DNA from 3 places in the Streptomyces sp. NBC_01017 genome. Region 3 is predicted to be linked to each of the others. Evidence: riboswitches for the same ligand, from Rfam matches in the RefSeq annotation. Region 3 holds a riboswitch; each other region holds the start of a gene.
The links. A riboswitch is a leader RNA that binds a small molecule or an ion and turns the genes downstream of it on or off. The one in region 3 is predicted to bind cobalamin.
Positions count from the first base shown of each region.

Region 1: it holds a riboswitch for cobalamin, as region 3 does, so the genes downstream of both, OG331_RS34500 (prenyltransferase/squalene oxidase repeat-containing protein) here and OG331_RS12685 (ABC transporter substrate-binding protein) in region 3, are expected to answer to the same signal.
Region 2: it holds a riboswitch for cobalamin, as region 3 does, so the genes downstream of both, OG331_RS18220 (ribonucleoside-diphosphate reductase subunit alpha) here and OG331_RS12685 (ABC transporter substrate-binding protein) in region 3, are expected to answer to the same signal.

Region 1 covers NZ_CP108683.1:7,506,732-7,516,155, reverse strand. The annotation lists gene OG331_RS34520 (aldehyde dehydrogenase) at 1-1,441, opposite strand, end outside; gene OG331_RS34515 (MBL fold metallo-hydrolase) at 1,649-2,677, shown strand; gene OG331_RS34510 (nuclear transport factor 2 family protein) at 2,741-3,193, shown strand; gene OG331_RS34505 (phosphotransferase) at 3,183-3,827, opposite strand; cobalamin riboswitch at 3,887-4,017, shown strand; gene OG331_RS34500 (prenyltransferase/squalene oxidase repeat-containing protein) at 4,135-5,370, shown strand; gene OG331_RS34495 (SCO2322 family protein) at 5,367-6,053, shown strand; gene OG331_RS34490 (CbiQ family ECF transporter T component) at 6,053-7,225, shown strand; gene OG331_RS34485 (ABC transporter ATP-binding protein) at 7,222-8,958, shown strand; gene OG331_RS34480 (ECF transporter S component) at 8,955-9,424, shown strand, end outside.
Region 2 covers NZ_CP108683.1:4,035,798-4,045,221, forward strand. The annotation lists gene OG331_RS18215 (ATP-binding protein) at 1-3,600, opposite strand, end outside; cobalamin riboswitch at 3,861-4,035, shown strand; gene OG331_RS18220 (ribonucleoside-diphosphate reductase subunit alpha) at 4,159-6,546, shown strand; gene OG331_RS18225 (ribonucleotide-diphosphate reductase subunit beta) at 6,546-7,559, shown strand; gene OG331_RS18230 (hypothetical protein) at 7,472-7,711, opposite strand; gene OG331_RS18235 (helix-turn-helix domain-containing protein) at 7,804-8,769, shown strand; gene OG331_RS18240 (cytochrome P450) at 8,803-9,424, opposite strand, start outside.
Region 3 covers NZ_CP108683.1:2,729,524-2,738,947, reverse strand. The annotation lists gene OG331_RS12705 (response regulator) at 1-670, shown strand, start outside; gene meaB (methylmalonyl Co-A mutase-associated GTPase MeaB) at 619-1,674, opposite strand; gene scpA (methylmalonyl-CoA mutase) at 1,671-3,845, opposite strand; gene OG331_RS12690 (methylmalonyl-CoA mutase family protein) at 3,845-5,647, opposite strand; cobalamin riboswitch at 5,789-5,970, shown strand; gene OG331_RS12685 (ABC transporter substrate-binding protein) at 6,030-7,091, shown strand; gene OG331_RS12680 (FecCD family ABC transporter permease) at 7,088-8,107, shown strand; gene OG331_RS12675 (ABC transporter ATP-binding protein) at 8,104-8,886, shown strand; gene OG331_RS12670 ((2Fe-2S) ferredoxin domain-containing protein) at 8,888-9,247, shown strand; gene OG331_RS12665 (gamma-glutamyltransferase family protein) at 9,377-9,424, shown strand, end outside.

The DNA.
Region 1 (9,424 bases), 4.8 Mb from region 3:
CCGGCAGGTGGATCATCTTGTGCTCAAGGAACTCGCCGTACCCCTCGGGCCCGAACTCCCGCCCCAGGCCGGAGTTCTTGTAGCCGCCGAACGGGCCCAGCATGTCCAGGCTGAAGGTGTTCACCGAGTAGGTGCCGGTACGGACCTGGCGGGCGATGTCGATGCCGTGCGCGGTGTCGGCGGTCCAGACGCTGCCGCTCAGGCCGTAGTCGGAGTCGTTCGCGATCTTCACGGCCTCGGACTCGTCGCCGTAGGGCAGGAGGCAGATCACCGGGCCGAAGATCTCCTCGCGGGCGATGCGCATCGAGTTGTCGACGTCCCCGAAGAGCGTCGGCTCGACGTACCAGCCCTTCTCCAGCCCGGCCGGACGCCCGCCGCCGGTCAGGATCTTCGCGCCCTCTTCCTGACCGATGCGGATGTAGTCGAGGTTCCTGCGCTGCTGGCGCTGCGCCACCAGCGGGCCCACCTGGGTCGCCGGGTCCAGCGGGTCGCCGACCACCAGCGCGCCGGCCGCCGCGGCGAAGGCCTCGGCGAACTCGTCGTAGCGCGAGCGCGGGAGCAGGATCCGGGTCTGGGCCACGCATGCCTGGCCGTTGTTCATCCAGGCCGCCGGGACGACTCCGGCGACGGTCGCCTCGACGTCCGCGTCCGGCAGGACCACGGCCGCCGACTTGCCGCCCAGCTCCAGTGTCACGCGGGTGAGGTTGCGGGCCGCGACCTCCATGACACGCTTGCCCGCCGCCACCGACCCGGTGAAGGAGACCTTGTCGATCCCCGGGTGTCCGACCAGGTACTCGCTCACCTCGCGGTCGGCCGGGAGGATGGACAGCACGCCCTCCGGCAGCCCGGCGTCCTTCGCGATCTCGGCGAGGAGGTAGGCGTCGAGCGGCGATTCCGGGGACGGCTTGAGGATCACCGTGCACCCGGTCAGCAGCGCGGGCCCGAGCTTGGCGGCGGCGACGAACTGGGGGACGTTCCAGGGCACGACGGCGGCCACGACCCCGACCGGCTCGCGCCGCACGAGGATCTTCCCCAGCACGCCGTCGCGTGCCTCCTCGTACGTGAAGTTCCGCGCGACCGTGATCGCCGAGTCCCACACCATCATCGCGCCGAGCGCCTGCGCGAGGACGCTCCAGGAGTACGGGGAGCCGTTCTCGGAGGAGATCACACGGGCGATCTCCTCGTGCCGTACGGCGATTGCGTCCTTGATCCGCGTGACGACCTCGATCCGCTCGTCGAGGCTCATCCGCGGCCAGGGCCCCTCGTCGAACGCCTTGCGCGCCACCGCGACCGCCCGGTCGACGTCGGCCGGTGAGGCGTGCGGCACGCGTCCGATGACCTCTTCCGTGTGCGGCGAGATCACCTCGATGACGCCCTTGCCCAGGGGATCGGTCAACTCCCCGCCGATGAACAGCTGTCCGTGTTCCACGAGCTCGGTCATGGCGACTGCCTCCCCTGGAGCGAGACTCCGACTCTGGCTCTGTCTCCATCTGTGGCTCTGACGATCCATCAGATATCCCTGAACTGATACCAGTTCCACTCCGAGGAGTCCACGGACCGCACATGGATGACTCGGGCTCCCATCGAAACGCGTTCTAGTTATAGTGGCCGGGTCGGCCGGAAACGTGTCGCGGCGATTGGGGAGCCCATGGCGCAGGTGTACGACCACGGCGGCGGCGTCCGGTCCATCCAGGTCCCCATCCCCGACAACCCACTCGGCCACACCCTCGTCTACGTCGTCGACACCGACCGCGGCCCGGTGCTGATCGACACCGGCTGGGACGACCCGGCCTCCTGGGACACCCTCACCGAGGGCCTGGTGGCCTGCGGCACCGCGCCCGCCGACATCCACGGCGTGGTGATCACCCACCACCACCCCGACCACCACGGACTGTCCGGCAAGGTGCGCGAGGCCTCCGGTGCCTGGATCGCGATGCACGCGGCGGACGCGGCGATCGTGCGGCGCACCCGCACCACCCAACCCGAGCGCTGGTTCACCTACATGGCGGCCAAGCTCACGGCGGCCGGCGCCCCCGACGCGCACGTGGCCCCCCTGCGCACGGCCCGCCGCCCGAGCACGCTGCCCGGCTTCTCCCCCGCCGCCCCCGACCGCGAGATCGTCCCCGGCGACCTCCTCGACCTCCCCGGGCGCCGCCTGCGCGCGATCTGGACCCCGGGCCACACACCGGGTCACGTCTGCCTGCACCTGGAGGAGGACCACCCGGCCCGACTCCCCGGCCATGGACGCCTGTTCTCCGGCGACCACCTGCTGCCCCGGATCACCCCGCACATCGGCCTGTACGAGGACCCCGACGACACGACCGTCACCGACCCCCTCGGCGACTACCTCGCCTCGCTCGAACGCGTGGGCCGTCTCACCCCCGCCGAGATCCTCCCGGCCCACCAGCACACGTTCACCGACGCCCCGGCCCGCGTGAGCGAGTTGCTGACCCACCACGAAACCCGCCTCACCGACCTCCTCACCCTCCTCGCCGCTCCCCTCACCCCCTGGCAGCTCGCCGAACGCATGGAGTGGAACCGGCCGTGGGAGCAAATCCCGTACGGATCACGGAACATCGCGATCGCGGAGGCGGAGGCCCATGTGCGGCGACTGGTGAAGCTGGGGCGGGCGGAGGCGGTGGCGGGGAGTGAGCCGGTGACGTACGTGGCGGTGTGAAGCATCACCATGAACGCCATGAACGCCACGAACACCGTGCACGCCATGAACGCCGTGAACGCCATGGATCCCTTGGAGCTGCTGCTCGCCGAGCGAGCCTGCGAGCGCCTCGTCATCGACTTCGTCCACCGCCTCGACCTCGGCGAACCGGCCTCCGTCGCCGAGTTGTTCACCGAGGACGGCACATGGGAGTGGCCGGCGGGTGAGCGGCTCGTCGAGGGGCGGGACGCGCTGGCCGCGTACTTCGGCTCCCGTCCCGCCGACCGGCTCTCGCGGCGCCTGATGTCCAACGTCCTCGTGACGGTGACGTCCCCCGGCACCGCGACGGCGACCTCGTACTTCACGACGTACCGCGTCGACGGCCACGGAGGCGGCCTGGTCCCGCCGGGGCCTCCGGTTCAAGTGGGCCACTACGAGGACACGTTCCGCCGGTCCCCGGCCGGCACCTGGCTGCTGTCCGGCCGAGTCCTCCACCTGGCCTTCGGCGGCCCGACGCCGCGACCGCCTAAGGCATGAACGACCGAACCAACTCCTCGGCCTCACCGAGCACTTCGACCTCCCGCACGGTCATCGTCGGGTGGGCGGCCCGTCGGCGCAGGGCCTCCGTCAGGCCGTCACCGGTGAGGTCGCAGGGGTCGGCGAGGAGGGCGGCGAGCGTGGCGCGGACGGGCTCGGCGAACTGCTCGTCCACCAAGGCCACCTGCGCGAGGATCACCGCGGACATGCCCCAGTCGAGGCCCGGGTCGCCCTCCTCCGCGTTGGCCCAGTCGATGACGTAGGGGCCGTCGGGCGTGAGCATCACGTTCTCCGGGTGGAGGTCCAGGTGGACCACACGGCCGGGGACGGTGTGCAACTGTCGCAGGAGGCGGGCCAGCATCGCCCCGGACTCGCGCGGGTCGATCCGTCCCGCGACGAAGGCCTCCAGCATCGTCGGCCCGTACAGGCGCTGCATGACCAGCTCGGAGCGCGAGGAGTCGGCGAGCCGCACCCGGGGCACCGGGTAGCCGTGGGCGCGCAGACGTTCCATCAGGGCGCCCTCGGCGAGGCCGTCGGCGTAGCCCTCCCGGTCGCGGCGCAGCACCCACGCCTCGTCGATCTCGTACACGTCGGACGCGCGCCCCGAACCGAGCAGCCGTCCCGTCCTCCCCATGATCCCCATGCGGCCGAAGCTACCCCCGCTCACAGCCTCCCCTCAGCCGCTTCCCTACGGGCCGGTAGAGTGGCCGCGTCGTCATCACACCCGTACGGGGGAAAGCCGGTGCAAATCCGGCGCTGACCCGCAACCGTGAACCGGTCGTCGAAGGCCGGTGAGCCGGATCGCCGCGTACGGGACAGTGACCGGCTCACGTGCACCGGCAGCCTGCCGGAGCGCGGCACCGTCGAGGTATACGGAGCCGAGCCGCCGGGGGTTTTCCCTGTGCTGCCCGGTTCCCCTTAGGGAAGGGCACCCGCCGATCATGTACGTCCGCCGCAGCGCAGCGGTCCTGGCCGCCACCGTCGTGATCGGCGCGGCCGCGCCCGCCGTAGCCGCCGACCCGACCCCCTCCACGTCGCCGTCGCAGGCGTTCCCCGCCGAGCTGTACGGCGACTCCGACCCCACGTACGACGGCATCTGGCGCCAGTCCCTCGCGCTGCTCGCGCAGGACACGGTGGACGTGAAGCCGGCGAAGGGGGCGGTGGACTGGCTGGTCGGGCAGCAGTGTGCGAACGGGGCCTTCGCGCCCTACCGCGCGGACACCAGCGCGGACTGCGGCGCCAAGACCATGATCGACACCAACAACACGGCCGCCGCCGTCCAGGCACTGGCCGCGCTCGGCGGGCACGACGCCGTCGCCGACAAGGCGGTGTCCTGGCTGAAGTCGGTCCAGAACAAGGACGGCGGCTGGGGCTACACCCCGGGCGGGGCCACCGACGCGAACTCGACGTCGGTCGTGGTCGGCGCGCTGGCCGCCGCCGGCGAGAAGCCCGCGGAGGTCGTCAAGGGCGGCAAGTCCCCGTACGACGGCCTGCTCGAACTCGCCCTGCCCTGCAAGGGCGCCGACGCGGGTGCCTTCGCGTTCCAGCCGGACAAGAAGGGCGGCCTGGCCGCCAACGCGGACGCGACCGCGGCGGGCGTCGTCGGCACGCTCGGCAAGGGCCTCGTGGTGAGCCCCGGCAAGCAGTCGGACCCGTCCTGTACGGACACCGGCTCCGCGACCCCCGAGCGGGCCGCGGCCAACGGCGCCTCCTACCTCACGCAGGCCCTCGCCAAGGAAGGCCACCTGAAGTCCGCCCTCCCCGGCGCCGAGGACCAGCCCGACTACGGCAACACGGCCGACGCGGTCGTCGCCGTCGCCGCGCAGAGCGGGGCGAGCGCCGCCCGGAAGCCGCTGGCCTGGCTGGAGCAGAACTCCTCGAAGTGGGCCGTGCAGAGCGGCCCGGCCGCCTACGCCCAGCTGATCTTCGCCGCCCACGCGACCGGCGCCGACCCGCGTGACTTCGGCGGCACGGACCTGGTCAAGCAGCTCAACGCGACGGGCCCGGCTCCGCAGTCGGCGCCCAACGGGTCGGTGACGACGTCGGCGACGGCCTCGGACAAGCAGGAGGACGACGACAACGGCTTCGGCGTGTGGTGGTTCGTCGGCGTGTGCCTGGTCGCCGGCATCGGCGTCGGCTTCCTGCTGAGCGGCCGCAACAAGGCCAAGCGATCGTGATCCGCCGCACCCTCACCCTCCTCCTGGCCGCGCTGGTCCTCGTGACCGGCGCGGCCCAGGCCGCCAAGGCGACCGGCTACCGCTACTGGTCCTTCTGGGACCGCGACGGCGACAAGTGGACGTACGCCACCCAGGGCCCCTCCACCGCCCGCCCCTCCGACGGCGACGTCCAGGGCTTCCGCTTCGCGGTGAGCGAGGACTCGAAGGACGCCGCCCGGCCGAGGGGCGCGGCCGTGTTCGCGGTGATCTGCGCGCGGACGCCCGCGCAGGACGGCAAGAAGCGGGTGGCTCTGGTCATCGACTTCGGTACGACGGCCGACGCCCCGTCGGGCGAGACGCCCCCGGCCCGCCGCACCGTGTGCGCCCGCGTCGCCCCGGACGCGACCACCGCAGAGGCCCTGGCCACGGTGGCGAAGCCCCTCCGGTACGGCACGGACGCGCTGTTGTGCGCGATCGGCGGCTACCCGGAGCAGGGGTGCGGGGAGCAGGTGGCCGGCGGCGACAAGTCGACGACGGCGTCCCCGAAGTCGCCCTCCGAGGCGTCGTCCTCCGCGGATTCGTCCTCCGCTGAGAAGAAGGACGCCTCGGACGACGGTCCGTCCCTGGGCCTGGTGGCGGGGATCGCCGTGGTGGCGGTGCTGGGCGCGGCAGCGGTCTGGCAGGCACGGCGGCGGCGAGGCTGATGGCAAGCCGCCCCAGCCGGCCCGCGGGCATTCGTGCCGGGGCGGCGCCCGTCCCGAAGAGCGCCGGCACCGCACCGGCGCCGGCAGGCGGCCCCACCCCCCAGCTGCGTCCCCGCGCACAGCTCCACCCCGGCGCCTGGTGGCTCTGGGCCCTCTCCCTGGGCACCGCGGCCACCCGCACCACCAACCCCCTCCTCCTCACCCTCCTCATCGCCACGTCCGCCTACGTGGTGGCGACGTGCCGCCCGAACACCCCCTGGGCCCGCTCCTATTCGGCCTTCGTCAAGCTCGCCCTCGCCGTCCTCCTCATCCGCCTCTTCTTCGCCGTGGCCCTCGGCTCCCCCATCCCCGGCACGCACGTGGTCGTCACCCTCCCCGAAGTCCCCCTCCCCGGCTGGGCCCAGGGCATCCGCCTGGGCGGCAGGGTCACCGCCGAGGCCGTCGTGTTCGCCCTGTACGACGGCCTGAAGCTGGCCACGCTGCTGATCTGCGTGGGTGCGGCGAACGCCCTCGCCAACCCCACTCGTCTGCTGAAGTCCCTCCCGGGTGCCCTGTACGAGATGGGCGTGGCGGTGGTCGTCGCCCTCACCTTCGCCCCCAACCTGATCGCCGACGTGCAGCGCCTGCGCGCCGCCCGGCGTCTGCGCGGCCGACCCGACCGCGGCCTCCGCGGCCTCCTGCACGTCGGACTCCCGGTCCTGGAGGGCGCGTTGGAGCATTCGGTCGCCCTCGCCGCCGCGATGGACGCCCGCGGATACGGCCGTACCGCACAGGTCCCCGCCGCCGTCCGCCGCACCACCACCGTCCTCACCCTGGGCGGCCTGCTGGGCGTCTGCGCGGGAACGTACGGCCTCCTCACCGCCCAGGGCGCCGCCTACGGCCTGCCCGTCCTCCTCGCCGGCCTGGCCGCCGCGCTGGCCGGCCTGTGGCTCGGGGGCCGTCGTACCCCTCGGACCCGCTACCGCCCCGACCGCTGGGACGTCCGCGCCTGGCTGGTCACCGGTTCCGGCGTCGCGGTGGCCGTACTGCTCACCCTCGCCGCCTCCCGGGACCCCGGGGCGCTGCACCCCGGTGTGGTCCCCCTGGTCGCCCCGACCCTGCCCCTGTGGCCGGCGGCGGCCGTGCTGCTGGGCCTGCTGCCCGCCTTCGTGATCCCCAAGGAGCCGTCGTGATCCGCTTCGAGGATGTATCGGTGACCTACGACGGTGCCGTCGAACCCTCCGTCCAGGGTGTCGACTTCGAGGTGCCGGAGGGCGAGCTCGTCCTCCTGGTCGGGCCGTCGGGCGTGGGCAAGTCCACCGTCCTCGGCGCCGTCAGCGGCCTGGTCCCGCACTTCACCGGCGGCACCCTGCGCGGCCGTGTCACGGTGGCCGGCCGCGACACCCGCACCCACAAGCCGCGCGAACTCGCCGACGTGGTGGGCACGGTGGGGCAGGACCCCCTCTCCCACTTCGTCACGGACACGGTCGAGGACGAACTCGCCTACGGCATGGAGTCGCTGGGCCTGGCCCCCGACGTGATGCGCCGCCGCGTGGAGGAAACCCTGGACCTCCTCGGCCTCACCGACCTCCGGTCCCGCCCCATCGCCACCCTCTCCGGCGGCCAGCAGCAACGCGTCGCGATCGGCTCGGTCCTCACCCCGCACCCCAAGGTCCTCATCCTCGACGAGCCGACGTCGGCCCTCGACCCGGCCGCCGCGGAAGAGGTCCTCGCGGTCCTCCAACGCCTGGTCCACGACCTCGGCACCACGATCCTGATGGCCGAACACCGCCTGGAACGCGTCATTCAGTACGCCGACCAGGTCGTCCTGCTCCCCGCCCCCGGATCGGCACCCGTCCTGGGCACCCCGGCGGAGGTCATGGCCGTATCACCGGTGTACCCCCCGGTCGTGGCCCTGGGCCGCCTGGCGGACTGGTCACCGCTACCGCTGACGGTCCGAGACGCTCGAAGGCAGGCAGCGGACCTACGGCAACGGCTCGAGACACGGGACGACATCGCCGCCCAGGGGCGCGGGGCTGTACTCGATTTGCGGCTACCGCCGCGTGGGCGCGACCAGCCACAACGGACCGGCAGTCGCGACGAATCCGCACCCCCCGCCCCCGTGGGCGCCCGCTGGTTCCGCCGCAAACACACCCCCACCACCCCACCCTCCCCCCACACGGCCGAAGTACAAGCCCTCGCCGTGACCCGCGACCGCATCCAAGCCCTACGCCACGTAGACCTCACCGTCACCCCCGGCGAAACCATCGCCCTCATGGGCCGCAACGGCGCCGGAAAATCCACCCTGCTCAACACCCTGGTCGGCCTCGTGGAACCGTCCGCCGGCAAGGTGCACGTAGGCGGAGCCGTCCCGCACCGCACCCCGCCCCGCGACCTCGTACGCAAGGTGGGCCTCGTCCCCCAGGAACCCCGCGACCTGCTCTATGCCGACACGGTCGCAGCCGAGTGCACGTCAGCCGACGCCGACGCCGGTGCAGCCCCCGGCACCTGCCGCACCCTCGTCTCCGAGCTCCTCCCGGACATCCCGGACGACATCCACCCCCGCGACCTCTCCGAGGGCCAGCGCCTCACCCTCGCCCTGGCCGTCGTACTGACCGCCAAGCCGCCGCTTCTCCTGCTCGACGAGCCGACCCGTGGTCTGGACTACGCGGCGAAGGCCCGTCTGCTCGGCATGCTGCGTGGGCTCGCCGCCGAGGGGCACGCCATCGTCCTGGCCACCCACGACGTGGAGCTGGCCGCCGAACTGGCCCACCGGGTGATCCTGCTCGCCGACGGAGAGGTCATCGCGGACGGCCCGGCGGCGGACGTGGTGGTCGCCTCCCCTTCCTTCGCCCCGCAGGTGGCCAAGATCCTGGCCCCGCAGAAGTGGCTCACGGTCGCCGAGGTACGGGAGGCCCTGGCATGACAGGCCACTCCGCTCACCCCACGCCCCAGGCCCGAGCCGTCCGCCTGGGCCCCCGCTCCATCGCCGCCCTGGCCCTCGTCAGCGCGGTCGGGGTCGCGGCGTTCGGCTGGCCGTTCCTGACCCCACCCACCTCCCAGCTCAGCGCCCACGCCCAGGACGCCCCCTGGCTCTTCTCCGCTCTCCTGGTCCTCCTCGTCGCGGTCGTCGCCGCCACGATCTCCGAGTCGGGGCTCGGGCCGAAGGCGGTCGCGATGCTCGGTGTACTGGCGGCGACGGGGGCGGCACTGCGGCCGATCGGGGCGGGTACCGCCGGTCTGGAGCCGATGTTCTTCCTGATGGTGCTCAGCGGGCGGGTCCTCGGGCCGGGCTTCGGGTTCGTGCTCGGCGGGGTGACGATGTTCGCGTCGGCGCTGCTGACGGGCGGGGTGGGGCCCTGGATGCCGTTCCAGATGCTGGCGATGGGCTG
Region 2 (9,424 bases), 1.3 Mb from region 3:
CATTTGCTGCCAGAAACCGTCGAGCTCGCGCACCCGCATACTGACCCAGTGCGGTGTCTTCCTGCGCAGGACCCTGGGAAGACGTCGGCGTACTCGTCCCGGCAACAGGGCTTGCTGCTGGCGGCAGAACGGCTCCCGGATCTCCCCGCGTGGCACACAGCCCCGGGGCGGGTAGGGGCAGAGCCGGAACTTGCAGTCGGGCGGACAGGTCGTCCCCGGCTCGGGCGGGTCCGCCATGCCGGCCCGCAGGTCGGGCCGCAGCGGGCGGCGATCGCTGCGGATGCACGGCGGGAGTGACGACGTCCCCGGCTGCTCCGCGCGGATCATCCGCTCCTCGACCTCGTCCGGATGCCCGTCCCGTTCGATGAGGTTCAGCATCACCAGCACGTCGGCGACCAGGCACTGGGCGCGCGCGTCGAGGGTGCTCCAGCCGACCGAGGGCGGGATCCACAGGTTGTGCTTGCGGTACTCCAGGGGGGCGCCGGTGCGCGCGCCGATGTTGTCGGCGACGCCCTTCTCGTCGATCCAGAGGAACCGCTCGGGTTGCCCGGTCTCCAGCGTGAGGGCCACCAGGTCCCCCGCCTCGGCGACGAAGGGGTGCAGGGGCCGCCGGGGCGAGGCACCGTTCGCCTCGGGATGCCCGGGTGCCCGGTGCGCCGTGCCGGCCATCGACAGCCAGCGCTCCGCGGTCTGTACGGCGGTCGCCCCGCCCAGCGCCCGGGGTGGCTCGCGCCCGCCGTCGTGCCCGTCCCTCCCCGGCGTCGCGTGCCGCTCCCGCTCGTGGACGCCTACGGTGTCGGGAAGCCTCCACAGGCACAGCGCCTGGAGCAGCATGACCTGCGCGTACCAGCACCGGGACTGCTGGAGCACGGTCTCCGCCTGCCGGATCAGGTCCGCGCGACCGCCCTGGTGGGCCCGCGGGTGCCGGATCCGGCGGTTGGCCGCGTACTTGAAGCCCTGGGCCAGCGCGGCCTCCAGGGCGAGCGGCAGATCGGGGGCGCCGCCGGTGGCCTTCGGGTCCAGATGGCGCAGCCACTTGGTGAGGCGTTCGCGGGCCTCGTCACGGTGTGCCTCGTCGACGGAGCCCAGCAGCATGGGGATCATCCAGGCCCGCATCACGAACTCCCGGAACAGAACGACCCGTTTCCCGCGGTACTCCTCGTTGAGCTTGCGCCGGTCCTGCTGCAGCCGCCCGATGCGCTCGGTGCCGGCCCGTGAGGCCGCGCCCGCGGCCCGCGCCCGCGCCATGCGCTCGGCCCACTGCTCGTACTCACCGCGTTTCCAGGCCTTCAGCTCGCCGAGCCGGTCGTTGTACTCCTGCACGGGGTCGGTGTTCAGCCCGATCCGCCCGCGGATCACGGCGAAGGCCGGGTTGCCGCCGCTGCCGAACTCCTGGGCGACGGCCAGGCGTATCGAGTAGGAGGGTTCCTTCACACCGATCTGGACGAGCTGTTCGTAGAGCGGGGTGGTGTCGATCCGGTCGGAGACGCTGCGCAGGGCGGCTCCGAGTTGCTTGAGCAGCCTCAGTTTGGCGTCGTCGAGGCTGCGCCGGTCGCCCTTGAAACCGGCCCAGGTCCTGCGCACTTCGTCCAGGATGTCGCCCAGCAGCCGCGGAGTGTCCTCCACGCTCTCGATCTCCACGGCGGCCGCGTAGAGATCGAGCGCCTTCGGATCGTCCGTGCGGCGTTCCGCGGCCCTGCAGAGCCGGTGGGCCAGGGTGTGCCCGCGCACCCGTGACCGGCGAAGCCGTTCCTCGACCTCCTTCGTCACCTCGGCCCGTACGCCCTCCCGGCGGGCCCTGACCCTCGCCGCCCGGCGGCGCGACAACAGCACCAGGGCCATGAGCAGTTCGCGGCTGGGTCCGGGCGGCTGGAGCACGTGCTCGACGAGCTCGCCGGCTCCCCGCTCGCCCAGCTGCCACAGCACGCGGTAGCCGAAGTAGGCCTGGATGATGCTGTGCGGGAAACGGACCTTGCGCTCGAAGCCCTCCACCAGGCCCAGCTTGTCCGCGTTGCGCGCGATCCGGGCGAGGGCGGCGCGGCACTGGTCCAGGTTCCCCCCGCGCAACCGCCTCCTCTCCTCCGGGCCGATCCGCCGGCACAGCACGTCCCAGATCTGCTGCCGGTGCCACTCGGAGAAAACGTTCCCGCGCCTGCCGTACCGGTCGAAGGCGCGTCCGCCGGCCCACAGATGCTCGGCGCGGGCCTGCGCGCGCCGCATCGGACCGGGGTGGGCGTCCGAGTCGAGCAGCTCCCCGAGGCCGACCTCCAGCTTGTCCTGGAGCAGTCCCACGCAGGCCAGGGCGGAGACCACTTCGAGGGTGTCGCGGCGTTCCTGCCGGCTCAGCGCGACGTCCCGGCGCAGCCGGCCCTGGCACAGCGCCTCGTCCCAGGTCTCCAGCAGCCACAGCCGCAGCATGCCGCGGTCGCGGCTGCGGGTGTTCATGTGCTGCGGTTCGTTGTCCGGCCGGTCGTGCTCCAGGGCGCCGTGGCGGTGCAGTTCGCGGGCGATCTGGAGGTAGACGGGCGACTCGGTCACCTCCGCCGTCTCCACGATCCAGTCCACGCGGCGTTCGTCCGTCTCCGGGACGCGTGCCTGGACGAACCGCAGGGCATCCTCCTCGCTGAGCGGTTCCAGCTCCACGATCGCGGCCGGGGTGCTCTCCAGCGGGCTGTGCGGACGGGAGGCGATGACGAGGGGCAGCTTCTCCTCGTAGGCACGCTCGATGGCCCGCCGGATGATGTTGTCCCGGTTCTGTTCGAGGCCGTCGCCGAGGAGAGCCTCCTCCAGTCCGTCCGCGATGACGACCGGTTTGTCGTCGGCGAGCAGTTGCTGCCAGACCCGCTCGGTCTTGGTGCGCGCGAGGATGCCCCGGGGTGCCTCCTCGATGAAGCGCTCCTTGGCCATGCGTTCGAAGTTCAGGTCGCTGTCGCCGTTCGCGTCCCGCAGCCGGATCGGCACAGGTACGGCGTTCTGCTCCGCCAGCAGTTCGGTGAGCCGTACCAGGACGGCGGTCTTGCCCACGCCGACGCCGCCGACCAGCAGATAGGGCCGGCGCGTGTTGCGCTCGCGCAGCCGTTCGGCGATGACCCGGGCGATCTCCTCCCGGCCCACGATCTCCGTGGCGTCCGGACCGGCGGTGAGGACCAGTCGGTGGGGGTCGTCCCGCGCCTTGGCGAGATAGCGCCGTTTGGTCCACCGGTACCACCAGAACAGAAAGAGCGCGGCGGCGAGCGACGCGGCCAGCACCGGACCGAGGAAGCGCAGCACGGTGTCGAATCCCTCATTGCCCTCCCGCCACTTCTCGAAGCCGGTCGTCCTGCCCCAGATCAGGATGTACAGGCCCTCCACGACCCACGCGAGCACGGCGAGCGCGGCCACCGTCCAGATGGCCCGGGTGACGTTGGTGTAGGTGAACCACCGGCGCCACTTCCTGGGGCGGGTGGTGCCGCCGCGGGCCTCCAGGCGGATCGCCAGCCGGTGCCAGTGGCCCGTGAACCCCTGCCTGAGCCAGGCGCCCGCCCGTCTCGGAGCCAGCGTCGCCATCGGCGCGTTGCGCGGCCGGTCCTTGCCGGGCGGGTGACGGACGACCCTCGTCATGGCGCGTGTCCTTCCGAGAAGCGTTCTCGAAACGGAGCGACCGCGGGGCACCGACACCTATCTCCATGGAAGCACTCCCGGAACCCCCCGCAACCCGGCGGCCCTCGGCGAGATCACCGCCCGGGCCTGCCTCCAGGACGGCGATCCACGAACGTCCGGGCTTCGTCCGCACCCGGGCGGGCCGGAGCCCGATCCCGCCCCTCGCCGACATCACGCTCCTCACCCACAAGTTGACGCTCTGAAACCAGCACGACACAACATCTGGGGGTGGCGTGGCGGGTGAGCACAAGATGTATGCTCATGCTCGCTGTCGTCGCAGGGGAATCCGGTGCGAATCCGGAACTGTCCCGCAACGGTGTACTTGTGCATGTCTGTTCCCAGGAGCGGCGTGCGCAGGAGTCAGTCCGAGGACCTGCCGACAGCGCGCCCGGCCACCCGGCCGGTGCGCCCGATGTCCGGGCCTCGTGGAATGGGCCGGTGGACGCGACGCCGTGTGCGCTCGTGTGCTGCCCCCTGCCCTCGCCGAGGCCCCCGTGCCGAGCGAGGGAGAGCCCCCACGTGACCATCGCGCCAGCAGACCCGGCCTCAGCCGTTCCTACCGTCCCCACGGACGAGGACGCTCCGGGAACCGCCTTGCTGCGGACCCTGACCGAGCTGACCGCCGACCTCCCCGACGCCGACCCCGGCCGGGTCGCCGCCGCCGCGCTGCGCGGCCGGTCCGCGTTCGCGGACGAGGCGGAGCTGCGCGAGCTGGCCACCGAGGCGGCGGCCGGCCTGATCTCCGAGGACCCCGCCTACAGCAGGCTCGCCGCCCGGCTGCTGACCCTCGCCATCGCCGCCGAGGCCGCCTCGCAGGGCGTCACGTCCTTCACCGGGTCGGTCGCGGTCGGGCACCGCGAGGGCCTCATCGCCGACCGGACCGCCGAGTTCGTGCGCCTGCACGCGGCCCGCCTCGACGCCCTGGTCGACACGGACGCCGACGACCGCTTCGGCTACTTCGGGCTGCGCACCCTGCACAGCCGCTATCTCCTGCGGCACCCCATCACCCGCAAGGTCGTCGAGACGCCCCAGCACTTCATGCTGCGCGTCGCCGCCGGTCTCGCCGAGGACGACACCGCCCGGTCGGTGGACGAAGTCGCCGCGCTCTACCGGCTCATGAGCCGCCTCGACTACCTCCCCTCCTCCCCCACCCTCTTCAACTCCGGCACCCGGCACCCCCAGATGTCGTCCTGCTACCTCCTCGACTCCCCCAAGGACGAGCTGGACTCCATCTACGACCGCTACCACCAGGTCGCCCGCCTCTCCAAGCACGCCGGCGGCATCGGTCTTTCGTACTCCCGTATCCGGTCCCGGGGTTCGCTGATCCGCGGCACCAACGGGCACTCCAACGGCATCGTCCCGTTCCTGAAGACCCTCGACGCCTCGGTCGCCGCGGTGAACCAGGGCGGCCGGCGCAAGGGGGCCGCCGCGGTCTACCTGGAGACCTGGCACTCCGACATCGAGGAGTTCCTGGAGCTGCGCGACAACACCGGTGAGGACGCCCGCCGTACGCACAACCTGAACCTCGCGCACTGGATCCCGGACGAGTTCATGCGCCGGGTCAACGCCGACGAGCCGTGGTCGCTGTTCTCGCCGTCGGACGTGCCGGATCTCGTCGACCTGTGGGGCGAGGAGTTCGACGCGGCGTACCGCAAGGCGGAGGCGGCCGGGCTCGCGAAGAAGACCATCCCGGCACGTGACCTGTACGGCCGCATGATGAGCACCCTCGCGCAGACCGGCAACGGCTGGATGACCTTCAAGGACGCCGCCAACCGCACCGCCAACCAGACGGCCCTGCCGGGCCATGTCGTCCACTCCTCCAACCTCTGCACGGAGATCCTGGAGGTCACGGACGACGGGGAGACGGCGGTCTGCAACCTGGGGTCGGTCAACCTCGGCGCCTTCGTGAACACGATGACCGGCGACATCGACTGGGAGCGGCTCGACTCCACCGTCCGCACGGCCGTCACGTTCCTCGACCGTGTCGTCGACATCAACTTCTACCCGACCGAGCAGGCGGGCCGGTCGAACGCCAAGTGGCGGCCGGTCGGACTCGGCGCGATGGGGCTGCAGGACGTCTTCTTCAAACTGCGCCTGCCCTTCGACTCGGCCGAGGCGAAAGCCCTGTCCACCCGGATCGCCGAGCGCATCATGCTCGCCGCCTACGAGGCCTCCGTCGACCTGGCCGAGCGCAACGGCCCGCTGCCGGCCTGGGAGAAGACCCGTACCGCCAGGGGTGTGCTGCACCCCGACCACTACGGCGTCGAGCTGACCTGGCCGGAGCGCTGGGCGGCCCTGCGCAGCCGTATCGCCACGACCGGCATGCGCAACTCCCTCCTCCTCGCCATCGCGCCCACCGCGACCATCGCGTCGATCGCCGGTGTCTACGAGTGCATCGAGCCGCAGGTCTCCAACCTGTTCAAGCGCGAGACGCTCTCCGGCGAGTTCCTCCAGGTCAACTCCTACCTGGTCAACGAGCTCAAGGAGCTCGGCGTCTGGGACGCCCGCACCCGTGAGGCGCTGCGCGAAGCGAACGGCTCGGTGCAGGAGTTCGCCTGGATCCCCGAGGACGTACGGCGGCTCTACCGCACGGCGTGGGAGATCCCGCAGCGCGGCCTGATCGACATGGCGGCGCAGCGGACCCCGTTCCTCGACCAGGCCCAGTCCCTGAATCTGTTCCTGGAGACGCCGACCATCGGCAAGCTCTCCTCGATGTACGCGTACGCCTGGAAGTCGGGTCTGAAGACGACGTACTACCTGCGCTCGCGCCCGGCGACCCGCATCGCCCGCGCCGCCCAGGGTCAGGCCGCCCAGCCCGAGAAGACCATCCCCGTCCAGCAGGTCGCCGAGCCCGACGCCGTCGCCTGCTCCCTGGAAAACCCCGAGTCCTGCGAGGCCTGCCAGTAATGACCACCCGTAACAGCAACCTTCTCGACCCGGGCTTCGAGCTGACCCTGCGCCCCATGCGCTACCCGGACTTCTACGAGCGCTACCGGGACGCCATCAAGAACACCTGGACCGTCGAGGAGGTCGACCTCCACTCGGACGTCGCCGACCTGGCGAAGCTCTCCGAGGGCGAGCAGCACATGATCGGCCGGCTGGTCGCGTTCTTCGCGACGGGCGACTCGATCGTGGCGAACAACCTGGTGCTGACGCTGTACAAGCACATCAACTCCCCCGAGGCCCGCCTGTACCTGAGCAGGCAGCTCTTCGAGGAGGCCGTGCACGTCCAGTTCTACTTGACGCTGCTCGACACCTATCTCCCCGACCCGCAGGACCGGACGGCGGCCTTCGACGCCGTCGAGAACATCCCGTCCATCCGCGAGAAGGCCGAGTTCTGCTTCAAGTGGATCAACGAGGTCGAGAAGCTGGACCGCCTGGAGACCAAGGCCGACCGGCGTCGCTTCCTGCTCAACCTGATCTGCTTCGCGGCGTGCATCGAGGGCCTGTTCTTCTACGGCGCCTTCGCGTACGTCTACTGGTTCCGCAGCCGGGGCCTGCTGCACGGCCTCGCCACCGGCACCAACTGGGTGTTCCGCGACGAGACGATGCACATGAGCTTCGCCTTCGACGTCGTCGACACCGTCCGCAAGGAGGAGCCGGAGCTGTTCGACGACCAGCTCCAGGAGCAGGTCACCGACATGCTGAGGGAGGCCGTCGAGGCCGAGCTCCAGTTCGGGCGCGACCTGTGCGGTGACGGCCTCCCGGGCATGAACACCGAGTCGATGCGGCAGTACCTGGAGTGTGTCGCCGATCAGCGTCTGACGCGTCTCGGCTTCGCTCCGGTGTACGGCTCCGAGAACCCCTTCTCCTTCATGGAGCTGCAGGGCGTTCAGGAGTTGACCAACTTCTTCGAGCGGCGTCCGTCGGCGTACCAGGTGGCGGTGGAGGGCACCGTCGACCTGGACGAGGACTTCTGAGCCTCGGTCCTGTCGCGTTCCTGGGCCTCCCTGATCTGACGGTCGATGCGCCGGTCGCGCGCCGCGCCGATCAGTGACGGGAGGGCCAGGACGACGAACATCCCGAGGACGACGATCATGGCGAGCAGTGTCTGTGTCTGGTCTGCATTCATGACACCACTGTCGCGCCGGACACTCCTTACGAACAGTGGCAGGACTGCCGCACGCCCTCGATTTACTGCCACCTTCGAGGCACACTGGCAGCATGCTGAAAAACGTCGCCGCCGTCCTCCTCGACGGTGTACATCTCTTTGAAATGGGCGTCGTCTGCGAGGTGTTCGGCATCGATCGCAGCGACGAGGGGCTGCCCACCTACGATTTCGCGGTCGTCTCGGCGGAGGGACCGACGCTGGGCACCCATGTCGGCGGACTCACCGTCTCCACGCCGTACGGTCTGGAGCGGCTGGAGGAGGCCGACCTGATCGCGGTACCGGCCGGCCGCGAGTACGTCACCCGTGACTATCCGCCCGAGCTGCTGGACGCCCTGGTCAGGGCGGTCGACCGGGGTGCGCGGGTGCTCAGCGTGTGCTCCGGCGTCTTCGCGCTGGGCGCCGCGGGACTGCTCGACGGGCGCCGCTGCAGTGTGCACTGGCGGCACGCCGGGGAGCTGTCCCTACGGCATCCGCGGGCGATCGTCGAGCCCGACGTGCTGTACGTCGACGAGGGTCCGGTGATCACCAGCGCCGGCACCGCCGCCGGTATCGACGCCTGTCTGCACATCGTGCGGCAGGAGCAGGGGCCCGAGGTCGCCAACAAGATCGCCCGGCGCATGGTCGTGCCGCCGCACCGGGACGGCGGGCAGGCCCAGTACATCGAGCGCCCGCTGCCCCGCTCCCACTGCGACACGGTCGGCGAGGTGCTGGCGTGGATGGAACGGCACCTCGACGAGGACGTCACCGTCGAGCAGCTCGCCGAGCGTGCGCTGATGTCCCCGCGCACCTTCGCCCGCCGCTTCCAGCAGGAGACCGGCACGACTCCCTACCGCTGGATCCTGCGCCAACGCGTGCTGCTGGCGCAGGAGTTGCTGGAGGCGACGGACGAGACGGTGGACGCGATCGCGAGTCGAACAGGGTTCGGAACCGCGGCCGCGCTGCGCCACCAGTTCGTACGTGCCCTGGGGACGACCCCGAACGCCTACCGAAGGACGTTCCAGGGGCCGAGCGCCGCGTGAGCCGTCCCCGGCGGCACCGGTGCCCCGGCGGCACTAGTCCCTCGGCACCGGCCTCAGGAGCAGCTTGTGCGGGCGGAGCGTGATGCCCACACGGGTCGCGTCGTTCGAACCGGACACCTGCTCGAAGCGGTACTTCGTGGCCAGCGCCGCCGTGATCAGCGTCAGCTGTGCCATCGAGAAGTGGTCGCTCGGGCACTTGCGGTTGCCCACGCTGAACGGGCTCATGGCGTACTTGGGCACATCCTTGACGCGGTCCGGAAGCCAGCGGTCCGGGTCGAACTCAAGGTTGTCCGCGTACGACTTCGCGTCGCGCTGTATCGCGTAGGGGCTGTAGATGATGTCGGCCCCGGCCGGAATGCGATAGCCACCAAGTGACGTATCGGTCACCGCCCGTCGCGTCAGAATCCAGACCGCGGGGCGCAAACGCATCGCCTCCACGACGACATTGTTCGTGTGCCGGAGGCTGCGGACGTCCTCGAATGCCACGGGCCGCCCGCCGGTGACGGATTCGACCTCCGCGCACACCTTGTCCGCCTGTTCCGGATGTTCCGCGAGCACATGCAGGAGCCACATGATCGTGGAGGCCACGGTTTCGCTGCCGGGCGTGACAATCGCGACGACCTGGTCGTGGATCTCCTGTTCCCCGATGGGGTCG
Region 3 (9,424 bases):
GGTGGTGCTCGTCGACGGCCAGGCGCTGATGCGGGCCGGCTTCCGGGCCCTGCTGGACGCCGAGGACGGCATCGAGGTGGTCGGCGAGGCGGCGGACGGTGAGCGGGGCCTGGCGCTGATCCGCGCGCAGGTGCCCGACATCGCGCTGATCGACGTACAGATGCCGGTGATGACGGGCATCGAGGCGACCCGCCACATCGCCGCCGACCCGGCCCTGTCCGGAGTCCGAGTCGTGATCCTCACCAACTACGGCCACGACGAGTACGTCTTCGAGGCGCTGCGGGCCGGTGCGAGCGGGTTCCTGCTGAAGGACACCGAACCGGCCGACCTGCTCCAGGCGATCGAGGTGGTGGCGGGCGGGGAGGCGTTGCTGTCGCCGTCGGTGACACGCACCCTGATCGGTGAGTTCGTCTCGCGGCCACCCGACCGGGCCACGGCGCCCGGCCTGGAGTGCCTGACCCGCCGCGAGCGTGAGGTGACGGCACTGGCGGCGCGCGGGCTCACCAACGAGGAGATCGCCGCGCACATGGTGATCAGCCCGTTCACGGCGAAGACCCACATCAGCAGGGCGATGACGAAGCTCGGCGCCCGCGACCGGGCCCAACTCGTCGTGTTCGCCTACGAGTCGGGGCTGGTGGCTCCGCGGGGTTCCGACGCGTCGGCGTGCTGAGCCGCCGGGCCCGACGGTCGCCCCGAGGGTGCCACCTCGAACGCCGCGAGGATCCGCTCGGCGGCCAGCGTCGCCGTCAACTCGCCGTTCCTGACCTGCTCTTCCAGTGTCGGCGCGAGCGCACGGACCGCCGGGTCGGCGTGCAGGCGGCCGAGGAGTTCGTCGCGGACCATGGTCCACGTCCAGTCGACCTGCTGGTCACGGCGCTTGGCGGCGAGCCGGCCGGTGGAGTCGAGCAGGGTCCGGTGCTGTTCGAGCCGGTCCCACACGCCGTCCAGGCCGACCGACTCGCGTCCGCTGCAATGCAGGACGGGCGGCGTCCAGGCGGCGTCCTTGCCGTGCATCAGCCTGAGCGCGCCCGCCAGTTCGCGCGCGGCGGCCCGCGCGTCGCGCTCATGGGGGCCGTCCGCCTTGTTCACGGCGAGCACGTCGGCCAGCTCCAGGACACCCTTCTTGATGCCTTGGAGCTGGTCGCCGGTGCGGGCAAGGGTGAGCAGCAGGAAGGAGTCGACCATGTTCGCGACCGCGGTCTCGGACTGGCCCACCCCGACCGTCTCCACCAGCACCACGTCGTAGCCCGCGGCCTCCATCACCACGATCGACTCGCGGGTGGCCTTGGTGACCCCGCCCAGCGTGCCGGCGGTGGGGGAGGGGCGGATGAACGCGGCCGGGTCGACCGACAGCCGCTCCATCCTCGTCTTGTCGCCCAGGATCGAACCGCCCGTACGACTGGACGACGGGTCCACCGCCAGCACCGCGACCCGGTGGCCGAGCGCGGTGAGCATCGTGCCGAACGCGTCGATGAACGTCGACTTCCCGACCCCCGGCACCCCGCTGACGCCGATCCGCCGAGCCCGCCCGCTGTGCGGCAGCAGCTCGGTCAGCAACTGCTGGGCCAGCACCCGGTGCTGGGGGCGGGTGGACTCGACGAGCGTGATGGCGCGTGCGACGATCGCCCGCTTCCCGTCGAGAACACCCTTCACATACGCGTCGAGATCGATCACAGCTCGTGCCCGAGGTCGGCACCCAGCCGCTGCACCAGGTCGTAGGCCGCGTCCGGGATCACCGTCCCGGGCGGAAACACCGCAGCCGCGCCCATCTCCAGCAGCGTCGCGACGTCCTGCGGCGGGATCACCCCGCCGACCACGATCATGATGTCCTCGCGGCCCTCATCGGCCAGCGCCTCCTTGAGCGCCGGGACGAGGGTGAGGTGACCGGCGGCCAGCGACGACACCCCGACGATGTGCACGTCGGCCTCGACGGCCTGGCGGGCCACCTCGGCCGGGGTCTGGAACAGCGGGCCGACGTCGACGTCGAAGCCGAGGTCGGCGAAGGCGGTGGCGATCACCTTCTGGCCCCGGTCGTGGCCGTCCTGGCCCATCTTGGCGACCAGGATGCGCGGGCGGCGGCCCTCGGACTCCTCGAAGTCGGACACGAGGGTGCGGGTGCGGTCCACGGACGGCGACTCCCCGGCTTCGTTGCGGTACACGCCGGTGATGGTACGGATCTGGCTCGCGTGCCGGCCGTACACCTTCTCCAGGGCGTCCGAGATCTCCCCGACGGTGGCCTTCGCGCGGGCCGCGTTCACCGCGAGCTCCAGCAGGTTGCCCTCGCCGCCGGCGGCCCGGGTGAGCGCGTCCAGCGCGTCCTGGCAGGCCGTCTCGTCCCGCTCCGCCCGCAGCCGCCGCAGCTTCTCGATCTGCTGGGCGCGCACGGAGGAGTTGTCGACCTTGAGCACGTCGATCTGCTCGTCGCTGTCGACGCGGTACTTGTTGACGCCGATGACCGGCTGCCGTCCGGAGTCGATCCGGGCCTGGGTGCGGGCCGCGGCCTCCTCGATGCGCAGCTTGGGGATGCCGGCGTCGATCGCCTTGGCCATGCCGCCCGCCTGCTCGACCTCCTGGATGTGCTGCCAGGCACGGCGGGCGAGGTCGTACGTCAGCTTCTCCACATAGGCGCTGCCGCCCCAGGGGTCGATGACCCGGGTCGTGCCCGACTCCTGCTGGATCATCAGCTGGGTGTTGCGCGCGATGCGGGCCGAGAAGTCGGTCGGCAGCGCGAGCGCCTCGTCGAGGGCGTTGGTGTGCAGCGACTGCGTGTGCCCCTGCGTCGCGGCCATCGCCTCGACACACGTGCGCGTGACGTTGTTGAACACGTCCTGCGCGGTCAGCGACCAGCCCGAGGTCTGCGAATGGGTGCGCAGGGACAGCGACTTGGAGTTCTGCGGCTCGAACTGCTTCACCAGCTTCGCCCACAGCAGCCGCGCCGCGCGCAGCTTGGCGACCTCCATGAAGAAGTTCATGCCGATCGCCCAGAAGAACGACAGCCGGGGCGCGAACGCGTCCACGTCCAGGCCGGCCTCACGGCCCGCGCGGATGTACTCCACCCCGTCCGCGAGCGTGTACGCCAGCTCCAGGTCGGCCGTGGCACCGGCCTCCTGGATGTGGTACCCGGAGATGGAGATGGAGTTGTAGCGCGGCATCCGCTGCGAGGTGAAGGCGAAGATGTCGGAGATGATCCGCATCGACGGCTTCGGCGGATAGATGTAGGTGTTGCGGACCATGAACTCCTTGAGGATGTCGTTCTGAATGGTCCCGGCCAGCTTCTCGGGCGGTACGCCCTGTTCCTCCGCCGCCACGATGTACAGCGCAAGCACCGGCAGCACGGCGCCGTTCATCGTCATCGACACGGTCATCCTGTCGAGGGGAATCCCGTCGAACAGCTGTCGCATGTCGTAGATCGAGTCGATGGCGACACCGGCCATGCCGACGTCGCCCGTCACACGCGGGTGGTCGCTGTCGTAGCCCCGGTGCGTGGGCAGGTCGAAGGCGACCGACAGGCCCTTCTGGCCGGCGGCCAGGTTGCGCCGGTAGAACGCGTTGGACTCCTCGGCGGTGGAGAAGCCCGCGTACTGGCGGATCGTCCAGGGCTGGTTGACGTACATCGTCGGGTACGGGCCGCGCAGATACGGCGCCATGCCCGGGAAGGTGCCCAGGAAGTCCAGGCCCTCCAGGTCACGGCCGGTGTACAGCGGCTTGACCGCGATGCCTTCCGGGGTCTCCCACAGGGGCTCGTCCCCGCCCGTGGCCTGCTTGACGGCCGTACGCCACTCGTCGGCGCCGCCCGCGGCGGCCGGGGTCCCCAGCTCGATCCCGGAGAAGTCGGGGATTCCCATCAGGACACTCCCATGCGGTCGAGGGCGGCGGACAGCACGGTGACCGCGTCGCAGCCCGCGAAGACGTAACTGTCGACATCGGTGTACTGCCCGGGGCGGCCCGCGAGGAACACGTGCGTGGCGCCCGCCGACCTGAACTCGGCGGCCACGGCCTCGGCCTGCTCCTCGTAGAGGGCGTCACTGGAGCACAGGCACACCTCCGTGGCGCCGCTCTCCTCGAAGGTGCCCTCGGTGACCGGCTCGACGCCGCCCGCCTGGAAGAGGTTCGAGGCGAAGGTGAGGCGTGCGGTGTGCGCGGCGGCCGGGCCGAGCGCGGCCAGGAAGATCCGCGGCCGGGAGCCCGTGGCGGCCAGGTGGGCGTCGGAGCGGGCGCGCAGGGCCTCGTACGCCTCGTCGCGGCGGACCCGCGGGAGGCCGCCGGACCGGGGCTGCGGCGCGGGCGCACGCTCCACGGGCGGCTCGGTGAGGTTCGGGAACTCGCTGACGCCGGTGATCGGTTCGCGCCGCTTGGCGAGCTTGCCGGTGCGCGCCTGCCACGTCTCGGCCAGGTCCTGGCCCAGCTGCCCGGAGCGCAACGCGGCCGTCTGGCCGCCGGCCTGCTCGATCCGCTGGAAGAACGCCCAGCCCGCCCGGGCCAGTTCGTCGGTGAGGGACTCCACGTACCAGGAGCCGCCCGCCGGGTCGATCACCCGGGCGAGGTGCGACTCCTCGATGAGGATGGTCGAGGTGTTCCGGGCGATGCGCCGCGCGAACGCGTCCGGCAGGCCGAGCGCGTGGTCGAAGGGCAGCACGGTCACGGAGTCGGCGCCGCCCACCCCGGCGGCCAGCGTGGCGACCGTCGTGCGCAGCATGTTCACCCAGGGGTCCCGGCGCGTCATCATCACCGGCGAGGTGACGGCATGCTGCACCTGAGCGCTGGGCGCCCCGCAGACCTCGGTCACCCGCGCCCACAGCCGGCGCGCGGCCCGCAGCTTGGCGATCGTCAGGAACTGGTCGGCGGTGGCCGCGTAACGGAACTCCAGCTGGGCGCACGCCTGTTCGGCCGTCAGCCCCGCCTCGGTGAGCTCGCGCAGATACGCGACACCGGTCGCCAGCGACGAGCCCAGCTCCTGGGCGGCCGAGCCGCCGGCCTCGTGGTACGGCAGCGCGTCCACGGTCAGCGCCCGCAGCCCCGGGTACTCCTCGGCGCACTGCCGAGCCAGCGAGGCGACCGGCGCGAACTGCGAGGACGTGCCCGTACGGGCCTCATGGCCGAGGGGGTCGGCGCCGAGGTTGCCGCGCGCCGCCTCCTTGGCGACGCCCCGCTCCTCGTACTGCCGCAGCAGCTCCCGCGCGGCGGGCTCCACGTCGGCTCCGGCGTCGAGGACGACGGGGGCCAGGTCGAGGTAGACGCCCTCCAGGGCCCGGCCGAGCGACGACACCGGGATGCCGCCCTCGCCGAGGACCAGCCAGAGCGAGGTGACGCCGTTCTCCAGGTCCGCGAGCACCAGGCCGTCCGTGAGCGCCGTGTGCCGCTGCCGCAGGTCCCAGCCGCCGGCCGTGCTGCCCTCGGCGCGACCGCCGCGGACGAACGGGGCGAATCCGGGCAGGCCGGGATCGGGCGCGGCTTCGCGCGAGGTGTAGAGGGGGCGGGTGCGCAGCCCGTCCTCCAACGCAGTGGACAGGGCGTCTTCCGCAGCCGGGCCCGAGACGTCCTTGCCCGACTTGCGCAGCACGCCTTCCACCAGGCGTTGCCATTGCTCATGGGTTGCGTCAGGGAACTCGGCGGCCAGCGAGAGCCCGTCGTCAGGCAGGACCGTCATGCTCGGATGCTAGGTCAGATCATCAAAGGAGCAGCAGAGGGCACGGCTGTGACCTTGCCCTCTTCCAGGTTGTGACCTGGGTCTCCGCACCCTGTCGGGCCGCCGGACACCCGAACGAACGACCCGGCCGCAAGCTGGGCTTGATAGCCTCCGAGAGCCAGTCGAGCCACACCCGAGGCCAGGGAATCCGGTGCGAATCCGGAACTGACGCGCAGCGGTGAGGGGGACCGGCGGGGCACAGACGCACGCCACTGGGAGACCGGGAAGGCGCCCCGTCGGGACGAACCCGAGTCCGAAGACCTGCTGGCACCTCCACGCCCGCGCGCGGAGGACGTCCGTAGGCCAGGCTCCGCGTACGAGCCCCGACAACCGAGGCACGCCTGTGTACCGATCTGCCCTCCGTCCCGCTGCCCTGCTGCTCGCGCCCGCCCTCCTGCTCACCGCGTGCGGCGGCTCGGGAAGCGGCAGCGCCGAGGACACCGGGAAGTCCGCCGCCGCGGGCTACCCCCTCACCCTCGACAACTGCGGCCACAAAGTCACCCTGAAGTCGCCCCCGAAGCGGGCCGTGTCCCTCAACCAGGGCACCACGGAGATCCTGCTCGCCCTCGGCCTCGCCGACCGGGTGGCCGGCACGGCGACCTGGACCGACCCGGTGATGAAGGGCCTGGACAAGGCGAACGCCTCCGTGCCGCGGCTCGCGGACAACGCGCCCTCCTTCGAGAAGGTCCTGGACGCCGAACCCGACTTCGTCACCGCCTCCTTCGTCTCCACCCTCGGCAAGGGCGGCGTCGCCACCCGCGAGCAGTTCGAGAAGCTGGGCGTGCCCACCTACGTCTCGCCCTCCGACTGCTCGGCGGGCAAGGACAACGACAGCGGCGGCGACGGCTCGCGCTCCACCCCGCTCACCCTCGACACCGTGTACGGCGAGATACGCGACCTGGCCCGCGCGTTCGGCGTCGCCGACCGCGGCGAGAAGCTCGTCGCCGAGCTGAAGGAGCGGGTGCGCAAGTCCACCGCCCAGCTGGACGTCTCCGATGTCACCCTCATGTACTGGTTCGCCAACTCCCAGTCGCCCTACCTCGCCGGCTGCTGCGGCGCGCCGGGTGCCATCACCCGCGCCGTCGGCGCGCGGAACGCCTTCTCCGACACCCACGACGAGTGGCCCCAGATCGGCTGGGAGACCGTCGCCGACCGCGACCCCGACGTCCTCGTGATCGGCGACCTCACGCGCAAGCAGCAGACCGCGGAGACCGCCGAGGCCAAGATCCGCTTCCTGGAGACCAACCCCGCCACCCGCAATCTGACCGCCGTGAGGAAGAAGCGGTACGTCCTGCTCAGCGGGCAGGCGATGAACCCGTCCGTCCGCACGGTCGAAGGGATCGAGAAGGTCGCCGCGGGCCTGCGCGACTTCGGGCTCGCCGGGCCCGCAGGATCCGCCAGGTGAGCGTCCGTACGCCGCTGCCGGCCCTCGGCGGCCTGGCGGCGGCGCTGCTCGCGTCGGTCGCCGTCGCCGTGACGATCGGGCCGGCCGACATCTCCACGGCGGACGTGTGGGCGTCCGTGGCCGCCCATCTCGGCCTCGGCGAGGGCACGTTGGCGCCGCTGCGGGACGGCATCGTGTGGAACCTGCGCATGCCGCGCACGCTGCTCGCCGCGGTGTGCGGGGCCGGGCTCGCCGTGTGCGGGGCGGTCATGCAGTCGCTGCTGCGCAATCCGCTGGCCGATCCGTTCGTCCTCGGCGTGTCCTCCGGTGCGTCCACGGGAGCGGTCGCCGTGGTCGTGCTGGGGGTCGGCGGGGGAGTGCTCTCGCTGTCGGCGGGCGCCTTCCTCGGCGCGCTGCTCTCCTTCGCCATGGTGCTGCTGCTCAGCCACGTCCTCGGCGGCAGCACGGACCGGGTCGTGCTGTCCGGGGTCGCGGCCATGCAGCTGTTCTCCGCGCTGACCTCGTTCATCGTGCTGACCTCCGCCGACGCCGAGACCACCCGGGGCGTGCTGTTCTGGCTGCTGGGCTCGCTCACCGGCGCCGACTGGGGACAGGTCCTGCTGTGCACCGCCGTACTGGCCGTGGTCCTCGCCCTCTGCCTCGGGCACGCCCGCACCCTGGACGCCTTCGCCTTCGGGGACGACGCCGCCGCCGGACTCGGCGTCCGCGTCGCGCGCACCCGGCTGGTCCTGCTCTGCGCGACCGCGCTGCTCACCGCCGCCCTGGTCAGCTGCGCCGGCGCGATCGGCTTCGTCGGCCTGGTCCTGCCGCACGCCACCCGGGCCCTCACCGGCTCCGGCCACGCCCGTCTGCTGCCGGTCACGGCACTGACCGGAGCCGTCTTCCTCGTGTGGGTGGACACCGCCGCCCGCACCGTCCTCGACCCCCAGGAGGTCCCCGTGGGCGTCGTCACGTCCCTCATCGGCGTACCGGCCTTCATCGCCGTGCTCTACCGAGGACGGAGGACGGCGGCATGACCAGCCTGCGCACGGACCGTGTCGTACGGCGCCTCGCCGACAAGGTCGTCGTCGACGGCGTCACGCTCACCCTGACTCCCGGCGAGACCGTCGGCCTGCTCGGCCCCAACGGCTCCGGCAAGTCGACCCTGTTGAGACTCCTCGCCGGGGTCCTCGCCCCCACCGCCGGGGTCGTCACCCTGGACGGACGCCCGCTGCCCGAGGTCGGCCGCCGCGCCACCGCCCGGCGTGTCGCCACCGTCGAACAGCACGCCCACACCCAGACCGAACTGACCGTCCGCGACGTCGTCGCCCTCGGCCGCATCCCGCACCGCCGTGCCTGGACGCCACCGACGGCCGCCGACGCCGAGGCCGTCACCGCGGCCCTCGCCCGCACCGGCCTCACCGACCGGGCCGCCCAGTCCTGGCACACCCTCTCCGGCGGCGAACGCCAACGCACCCAGATCGCCCGCGCCCTCGCCCAGGAACCCCGCGAGCTCCTGCTCGACGAACCCACCAACCACCTCGACATCCAGCACCAACTCGACCTGCTGGCCCTCGTCGCGAGCCTCCCGGTCACCACCGTGATCGCCCTGCACGACCTCAACCTCGCCGCGATGTACTGCGACCGCCTGCTCGTGCTGCGCGCAGGCCGCGCGGTCGCCGAGGGCACCCCGGCCGAAGTCCTGAAACCGGCGCTCATCGAGCAGGTCTACGGCGTCCATGCCGAGGTCACCGACGACCCCGGCCACCCGGTGATCCGCTTCCTGCGCCCGGCCGGCCCCGTGGGGCGGTGCTGACGTGCGGACACCCTCAGAACAGCCGGTGCCCAGCCGGATCGTGGTGTGCCGGGACTGCTGCTGCGGGACCCCGAAGGTGCCCGGAGTCGATCACGCGCAGCAGACCGCGCGACTTGCCGAGAACGCGCCCGTACGCATCTCCGAGTGCCTCGGCGTGTGCGAACACGCCAATGTGATCGTCGTCCAGCCCTCCGCCGCAGGCCGCGCCGCGGGAGCCCGCCCCGTCTGGCTCGGCCTCGTCAACGATCCCGACGCCACCGAGGACATCATCACCTGGGTCAGGGCAGGCGGCCCCGGCGTCGCACCCTGCCCCGACGTGCTCGACCTCTACACCTTCACTCCGCCCAGGCGCGCACGATGAATCGGACGAGCACTCACGGGCCACTCACCACTCACACCGAACCGGCCCCTGCCGGAAGGTTGAACCCCGAACGGGTAGTCCCTGAAGATCGGATGGACCGATCCGCGCGACAGCGAGGTGTCAGACCCGATGTTCACCACCCGCCCCACGCTCCAAGGCACGTTCGGCATGGTGTCC